One region of the Rothia sp. P7208 genome, then DNA from elsewhere that is predicted to be linked to it. Evidence: predicted binding sites of a transcription regulator. Region 1 holds the regulator's gene; the other holds the start of a gene.

Region 1 (4,430 bases):
ATTGCTGATTTACTACGCAAGATGGCAAGTGCTGGTGCGGAGAATATCCGTGTAGCGCAGGCTAATGCTCCAGAGCTTTTAGAGAACATGTTGGAGCCAGCTTCTGTCGATGAGTTGTGGGTGTTTTTCCCTGATCCTTGGCATAAGACTCGTCATCATAAGCGCCGTCTTATTAGTACAGAATTTGCCCATAAGGTTGCACGCGTGTTGAAATCTGGTGCAACTTGGCGTTTAGCAACTGACTGGGAAGAATACGCTATTGTAATGCGTGACGTGCTCGACGCTCATCCCGATTTTGTTAATGCGCATCGTGGCGAGGGTGCAACGGAGGAAGACCCGCAAGGCGGTTGGGCGCCGCGTTGGGAGGGTCGAGTGCTAACGAGTTTTGAACGTAAGGCTCGCGAAGCTGGCCGTGGAGCACATGATTTGACCTATATTCGTCGATAGATGAAAAAATGTTGGTAGGTTTAAACTACGTTTGTAGCAGGTGTTATGTCTCTGAGTAAGCGGCAGTGAACATAGCTACGTTATGGGGCGGGGCGGAATACAAAACTGTATTCCGCCCCGCCCCATGTGATAGGTGTTCGTCAAAGAAAGCACTTACACAATGCTTGTTAGACGGTTAGCGTCCGGTCTTCTCGTAAGAATCAATCGCACCGTCATGGCCTTCCATGAACTGGTCGATTTCTTCTTTCGTTGCTGTCAGGTGAGGATCATTCTTCAAATACCAGCGAGTCTCACGAACAATCAGACCTGAGAGGAGGAGCAAACCAATCAAGTTTGGAATAGCCATTAGACCATTAGCAATATCTGAGAATGTCCATACAGTCGTTAGTTCAACAGTGCATCCGATGAAAACTATGGCCGAGAAAAATACACGGTAAGGTAGCACACCAGAACGGCCTAAGATACGTTCGATACAACGTTCCCCGTAGTATGCCCACCCAAGAATTGTAGAGTACGCAAAAAGTACCAGACCGATGGTGACGATCCAACCACCAATCGGACCAATTTCTTGGCTAAATGCCCAGTTCGTCATCGTAGAAGCAGAAATTAGTTCGCCGTTCTCGCTCTGATGCCAAGCACCGGTAATAATCAAAACGAGACCGGTACATGTCACCACAATAATCGTGTCGATAAAGGTCTGTGTCATGGAGACCATGCCTTGACGTACAGGGTGAGTTGTCTGCGCAGCGGAAGCAGCAATAGCAGCAGAACCCATGCCGGATTCGTTCGAGAAAATGCCACGAGCTACACCGTACTGAATTGCGTAGATGAGTGCTGAACCTGCAAAACCGCCTACAGCAGAAGTGCCGGTAAATGCCTCTGAAAAGACTGTAGCGAATGCTTCAGGAATCTGCCCTAGGTGTGTTCCTAAAATGTATAGAGCGCCACCGACGTAGAAGATAATCATGACGGGAACGAAAGCGGAGGTAACTTTACCAATGGATTTGATGCCTCCGAGGAGTACGAAGAGCGTCAAGAGCGCCAAGATTGTGCCGGTAAAGCCAACAGGAACGTTAAAAGTGGTGTATAGGTTACCGGCGATTGAATTACCTTGGGTCATGTTACCGATGCCGAAAGAGGCAATTACCGCAGCGATTGCAAAGAATATTGCAAGAGATTTGCCGAGCGCTCCACCAATACCACGTTCAAGGTAGTATTGTGGTCCACCGTTGACTTCACCTTTTGAGTCGTGGGTGCGGAAACGTACACCAAGAAACGCCTCAGAGTATTTAGAGGCCATACCGAAAATAGCGGTGACCCACATCCAGAAGAGAGCACCTGGACCGCCAATAGAAATAGCTGTTGCTACGCCTACGATGTTACCGGTACCAACTGTTGCAGCAAGAGCAGTAGTTAGTGCCTGAAATTGAGAGATGTCTCCACCTTGTGCGTCAGCATCTTTACGGTCAACAAACGCTAGACGGTTCGCCACAATGAGTTTGGTCAGTTGGATGAATCCGAGGCGAATACTCAGATAAATACCTGTACCTAGAAGTAAAGGGATGAGGACGAAGGGCCCCCAAATAAAAGAGGAAATCGCCCCGAGGACGTCGTCGATGTTCATATGCGTTCCTTGTTGTTTTCGCCCGTTGCGAGCGGTTTCCTAGCAGATGTGTGGTGTTGCAGATAGTGTTGTTCCTTGTTGAGAGAAACCACAGCTACTGCTTGAAAGCACAGCTTACGTGACGGGCGACACTATATGCAACTATGTCCACCAAGTAAGACGACAAGCAGAGCATAGAAAAATCTGCCGTACCCATTCAACAGAACAAACCTGTTAAGAATAGATACGGCAGAACCTTCATCCATAAAATATGTAGTTATGGCTGATAGAGCACCATAGCTCGAGAACGAGCGTGGGCAGACGGGCGTTTACCACGAGGAACCCTCACGATGTCGCCAGAAACGCCAGCAGCAAAGACGCGAGAGGACTCCCCTAATCGAGTCTTCGCTGTTGCAAGCTCTTGACGTAGAGACTCTATCTCGTAACGCAAGGTCTCTACTTCAGATTCAAGCCCCATAATACGGCGAATGCCTTCAAGAGAAACACCGTCTTGAGATAGCTGCTGAATCTCTTGCAGCTTCGCCACATCTCGTGCTGAGTATCGACGAGCACGTCCCGGCGCACGCTGAGGCTGAACTAAACCCAGACGGTCATATTGACGCAAGGTTTGAGGGTGCATCCCTGCAAGCTCTGCCGCCACTGAAATAACAAAAACCGGTTGATCTGCTGATAAACCCATACTTACTCAGCTGCTTTCCGTAGAAATTCGTCTCGTACAGTATTGTCATCTGCAGCAGCAAGGAACGTATCAAAAGCTTCTTGCGCCTGTTCAGAAAGATTCTGAGGAAGATGAATTTCTGGAATAACCATCAGATGACCTGCCCCGGTTTTAGAGGGGAATCCATAGCCTTTAGCACGAAGTTTTACACCGGAAGAAGAACCAGCAGCCAAACGGAGTTTAACAGTCTTACCAGAAGGGGTGGGGACGCTAAGAAGAGTTCCTTGAACAGCTTCTTTAATGCTGATAGGAATATGGACAATCACATCATTGCCTTCACGCGTAAAGACGGGATGTTTACGAACCTTAACGACAACCGTCAAATCGCCAGCTCCGCCAGGACCGGGGTGTCCTTTACCCCGCAACTTAATTTTTTGTCCATCTTTAATGCCAGCAGGAATACGAGCTTTAGCTTCAGAGCCATCTGGACGAATAACAGAAGCAGTCGTTCCTCGATAAGCATCAGCAAAAGAAATGGTGACACTTGTTTGAGCGTCTTGACCTTTAGGCGCAGGCTGAGAAAAACCACCGAAACCGCCGGCAGAAGCACCCCCAAAACCTCCACCTCCGAAAAGACCACCCAATAGATCTTCGAGATTAACGTTACTGGAGGTCGAAGTGCTACTGAAACCTCCGGGGAATCCAGAACCTCCGGGGAATCCTCCCCCACCAAAACCAGCGGCACCGTATGTGCGAATCTGGTCATATTCTTCACGCTGTTTCTTATCAGAAAGAACATCATACGCTTCAGATACTTCTTTAAATTTTTTCTCAGCTACAGTATCTCCAGGGTTCTGATCTGGATGATATTTACGTGCTAATTTTCGATATGCCTTTTTAATGTCAGCATCGCTCGCCTTCTCAGAGACGCCCAGCACCTTGTAGAAGTCTTGATGAAGCCAATTTTCGCTAGCCATGTTTTGACGCCTCCTTTCAAAAGCGTTCCTTAAGTTCTCTTAAAAATCTATATAACAAGAGGCAGTTAATCCCTCTCTGTCAGAGGCACGTTCCTGCCATATCAGGTACGGTACAGAGGAGTAAATCCCCTAAGTGTAGTGCAGGCGGACCCGCTGATTCGAGCCCGCCTACACTTTTATCTATTTACATTGCTGCCGCAACAGCAACCTGTGCAGTTCGCACAATTCGATCATTCACACGATACCCATGTCGCAACACCATTGCTACATGGTCTTCTGGAATGTCCTCAGAAGGCTGCTGCAGAACAGCTTCGTGAACCTTCGGGTCGAACTTATCGCCGACAGCACCATAACGTTCCATACCCTGCTTACCAAGAGTTTCCTCTAGCTTATTAGCGATGGCAGCAAACGGGCCTTCTTCAAGGTCACCATGCTGACGAGCTGCATCGATATCATCAATGACTGGCAGCAAAGCAGATACCACATCAGAGATAACAAACTGACGCAACTGTTCCTTCTCTTTTGCGCTGCGGTTCTTGAAGTTCGTGAACTCTGCCTGTAACCGGCGCAAATCCTCGAGGCGTTCAAGTGCCACCTGCTCAAAATCTTCAGCTACTTCTTCAGAGGCCTCAGCTTCTGCTGAAACGTCCTCAGGTAGAGGTTCTGTTGCAGCGTCTTCTTGTGGCTCTGGGTGTTCTGGTGCAGAAGGAGCGTTGAAAGCTTC
Region 2 (4,430 bases), on a different contig from region 1:
AGCTTTGCTTCGGTCTTCTTGACTTTGCGTTGAGTCAATTAAGAATTGAGATCCCAAGTTTGAGGTCAAGATGAGGATAACGTTTCGGAAGTCCACGGTGCGGCCTTGTCCGTCTGTTAGACGTCCATCGTCAAGAACTTGAAGGAGGATGTCGAACACTTCTGGATGGGCTTTCTCTACCTCGTCGAGGAGTACAACAGAGTACGGGCGACGGCGTACTGCTTCGGTGAGTTGTCCGCCTTCTTCGTATCCGACGTATCCGGGAGGAGCTCCGACTAGTCGTGATACAGCATGCTTTTCAGCGTATTCAGACATGTCGATGCGAATCAGCGCGCGTTCGTCGTCAAATTGGAATTGTGCAAGTGATTTGGCGAGCTCTGTTTTACCTACACCGGTTGGGCCTAAGAAAAGGAACGAACCGATGGGGCGGTCAGGGTCGCTAATACCAGCACGTGAACGGCGTACCGCGTCAGCAACAGCTTGAACAGCTTGGTGTTGTCCGATGAGGCGCTTGCCGAGTTCGCTTTCCATGTTGAGTAGTTTTTCGCTTTCGCCTTGGAGCATTTTCCCTGCGGGGATACCTGTCCATGCGCTGATGACTTCGGCGATGTCTTCTGCTGTGACTTCTTCTGAAATCATAGATTCTTCGCGGACTCGGTCTTCTGCTTGTTGAGCATCAGTTAGTTCTTTTTCGAGGGAAGGAATTTCCCCATAAAGAAGGCGTGATGCTTCGGCCAAGTTTCCTTCACGTTGGGCGACTTCGGCACGGGAGCGTAGCTCATCGATGCTATTTTTGATGTCTCCGACGCGGTTCAGACCGGCTTTCTCTGCTTCCCAGCGCATATTGAGTTCGCGGAGTTCTTCTTGCTTATCTGCCATATCAGCCCGTAGCGCTTCGAGGCGTTCTTTGGAGGCCTCGTCTTTTTCTTTGGCGAGGGCAAGTTCTTCCATGGTCATACGGTCTACGGCTCTGCGTAAAGCGTCAATCTCTTCTGGAGCTGAGTCAATTTCCATACGTAACCGTGATGCGGCTTCGTCGATGAGGTCGATGGCCTTATCTGGTAATTGGCGTGATGGGATATAGCGTTGCGAGAGGTTTGCGGCGGCAACGAGTGCGGAGTCTGCGATGGCTACTTTGTGGTGTGCTTCGTAGCGTTCTTTGAGTCCACGCAAGATACCGATGGTGTCTTCGACGCTGGGTTCGCCTACGTATACTTGCTGGAATCGGCGTTCTAAGGCAGCGTCTTTTTCGATGTTCTGGCGGTACTCGTCTAGGGTGGTTGCACCGATGAGTCGAAGTTCTCCGCGAGCAAGCATAGGTTTGAGCATGTTTCCGGCGTCCATGGACCCTTCAGATGCTCCGGCGCCGACGACAGTATGTATTTCGTCGATGAAAGTGATGATTTGGCCTTGGGAGTTTTTGATTTCGTCAAGAACTGCTTTGAGTCGTTCTTCAAATTCTCCACGATATTTTGCTCCTGCGACCATGGATCCTAGGTCGAGGGAGATCAGTGTCTTTCCGCGTAAAGATTCGGGGACGTCTCCTGAGACCATGCGTTGTGCAAGTCCTTCAACGACTGCGGTTTTTCCGACGCCAGGTTCGCCAATGAGTACGGGGTTATTTTTAGTGCGTCGTGAGAGTACTTGTACCACTCGTCGTATTTCGCTGTCGCGTCCGATGACGGGGTCGAGTTTTCCGCTTCGTGCTATGGCTGTGAGGTCTGTTCCGTACTTTTCCAGGGCTTGAAAAGTTCCTTCGGGGTTTGGAGTATCCACTTTTTTACCTCCTCGTATGTTGGGGATGATTCCTTCAATGGTTTGTGCTGTAGCTCCGTTATTTTTTAGGAGTGTGGCTGCGGCGTTTTGTCCCTGAGCGATTCCTAGCAAGATGATTTCTGTAGAGATATAGCTATCTCCAAGTTTTTGCGCTTGCGTTTGGGCATTTTCTAGTGCGTGGAGAACGTCTTGGCTTATTTGGGGTTTTGCAACTGTTGCTCCAGAAGTTGCAGGAAGAGTTTTAATCTGTGCGGAGACTTTTTCAGATAGTTCGTCGAGGTTTACCCCTGCAACTTTAAGTGTTGCTGCGGCGAGGCTCTGGCGAGTATCTAGCATCGCTTTTAGTAGATGTTCTGGCTCTATTGATGGGTTTTTGAGAGTTTGAGCGTAGCTATTTGCTTGGTTGAGCAGTTCTTCTGATGCGCTTGTTAATTGCATGTTCATATAGTGTCCTTTCTGTGTCGTGTGCTGTTTTATGATGTCCGAGCACTCCATTAACGATACCCGGTTCAACTAACTTGAGTCTACAACGCTCAACTTAGTTTATGCAATACTTCCCAGAAAAAACGTTTTAAAAATATTTACAGATACAAAAGACTATGATTCAAGAAACTCATAGTCGCTAGACTCGCGAGCTATCCGCTCTTCATCTTCTTCGGTAATACCCGCACTCAGTTTCGCAGAATGCCGGCAATAATTCAGCGCAAGAAAAAAGACTGCGAAGGCACTCACAAAAGTCAGGATTCCAGCAGTGTTACCAAAACCAGCAGCCAACCCAACGTAGTGTTCGCCAAATATTTGAGAGAGCGCAGAGATTGTTTTCCCATCACGCCGATCAGGACACAACACCCCAAAAGTAAAAGCCCAAAACCACGTAAGGCAATGCATATAAGCTAAAAACACAGGCAAGGAACGCCCATTTGAATACCTACAAGCGTCACGATAACCCCAATAACACCCGCACAGCAGAATAACCAAAAGACTAGGGGTGATACTTATAGCAAAAATCCACGTCAGTTCGCCTTGTGCGTCAAAAAGGATTCTCCCAAAACTAACCCATAAGGCGCTCAAGAAAGCACCAGGCACAGACAGCCTATATACGAGACGCCCAAAAACGCTCTGACACCTTATCAAAGTATTCTCATTGGAGAGTGTTGCAGTCACTATTCCATCTTAAAACACACAGCCCTCAAAGACGAACAACTCATGGTGCAACACACTTCAAGGCAACCTCCGATAGAGTAAACGTATGAGCGATACACAATATCTAACACCACCCGAAGCTGTTTTCTTTGACCACGATGGGACACTTGTAGACACCGAACCCATCTGGGAACAAGCCAAGCAAGCAATAGCACAAGAACATCACGCTTTTTGGACGGCACAAGATACCGCCGATTGCTTAGGAAAATCTATTGACGCTTCTTTGATTCGATTACAAGAAAACGGCGTACCTCTAGAGCTTCAAGAAATGAAAGCAGAGCTTCAGAAGCAGGCTGAAACAATTTTAGAGACTCATACCATTTCTTTAATTCCTGGAATACCAGAGGTTCTTCAAGAACTTCGCAAGGCGAACATTCCCGTCGGCATTGTCACCAATGCCATCACTAAAGTAGCAGAGCATACTGCCAGCTTATCCCCCGAAACTTTTTCAGTAATTATTGGTGATCAACAAGTTACCAACCCAAAGCCACACCCTGAGCCTTATCTGCAGGCCGCAAAGCAACTCGGCGTTAATCCTCAGCGTTGCGTGGCGGTGGAAGACTCTCCTTCAGGTGTTCAAAGTGCACTATCTGCAGGCATGAAAGTTGTTATTGTCCCAGGTGAGATAGATGTTATTAAAACCAAAGGGACGACTAAGGTTAGCCATGCTAACCTATCTCTTAAGGACATCCTTATTTTGAGTAATTCATAATAAAGCTTGCAAGGGCCTTCTATTCTTGATATATTCGTAATAACGAAGCGTTGGAAATCCCACATTTACCCAACACTTCACAGAACATCACAAATACACAGGAAGGCAACAACAATGGCAAACACTGCATCATTTACCGTACCAGGAATCACCGAGAACTCAGGACATCAGGTCGGAGAACTCCTCCAGATGCGCCTCCACGCAATGAACGACCTCCAACTCGTACTCAAGCACGCTCACTGGAACGTTGTCGGACCATCTTTCATCGGCGTTCACGAAATGATTGACCCACAGGTATCCCTCGTACGCACCTACGCAGATGACATTGCAGAACGCATGGCAACTCTCGGAGTAGCACCTAACGGACTAGCCGGAGACCTCACCGAACAGCGCACCTGGGAAGAATACCCCCTCGGCCGCGCTAAGGCGCTTGATCACCTCCGCGCACTCAACGAGGTATACACCCGCATCATTGAAGACCACCGCGTAGCCATCGCAAAGGTCGCAGACATCGACCCCGTCACCGAAGATTTGCTCATCTCTCAGACCGCAGAACTCGAAAAATTCCAGTGGTTCGTACGAGCACACCTCGAAGACGGCGAAGGCAACCTCGTCTAAGGTCTAAAGCACCTCTCTAGAGAGAAACCTAACAACCGGCTGTACACCATAAAAACTTATGGTGTACAGCCGGTCTCTCGTTATAAGGTAAAAACCATGGAGCAAGAACAGCACGAACCAA

The links. The regulator HspR, encoded in region 1, represses chaperone genes until heat shock. The targets are predictions, from matches to a motif close to AAGTTGAGTCNNNNNGACTCAACTT.
Region 2: a site for HspR is predicted at 2,292-2,316, ahead of clpB (ATP-dependent chaperone ClpB). Genes of this name have one in related genera too.

The regions. Positions count from the first base shown of each region.
Region 1 is NZ_JBLXXW010000008.1:60,098-64,527, reverse strand. Features, by position in the region: gene trmB (tRNA (guanosine(46)-N7)-methyltransferase TrmB) at 1-447, shown strand, start outside; gene ACN084_RS07555 (alanine/glycine:cation symporter family protein) at 623-2,071, opposite strand; gene ACN084_RS07550 (heat shock protein transcriptional repressor HspR) at 2,328-2,750, opposite strand; gene ACN084_RS07545 (DnaJ C-terminal domain-containing protein) at 2,753-3,706, opposite strand; gene ACN084_RS07540 (nucleotide exchange factor GrpE) at 3,891-4,430, opposite strand, start outside.
Region 2 is NZ_JBLXXW010000001.1:374,816-379,245, forward strand. Features, by position in the region: gene clpB (ATP-dependent chaperone ClpB) at 1-2,220, opposite strand, end outside; gene ACN084_RS01740 (hypothetical protein) at 2,374-2,940, opposite strand; gene ACN084_RS01745 (HAD family hydrolase) at 3,026-3,691, shown strand; gene ACN084_RS01750 (Dps family protein) at 3,806-4,309, shown strand; gene ACN084_RS01755 (VIT1/CCC1 transporter family protein) at 4,406-4,430, shown strand, end outside.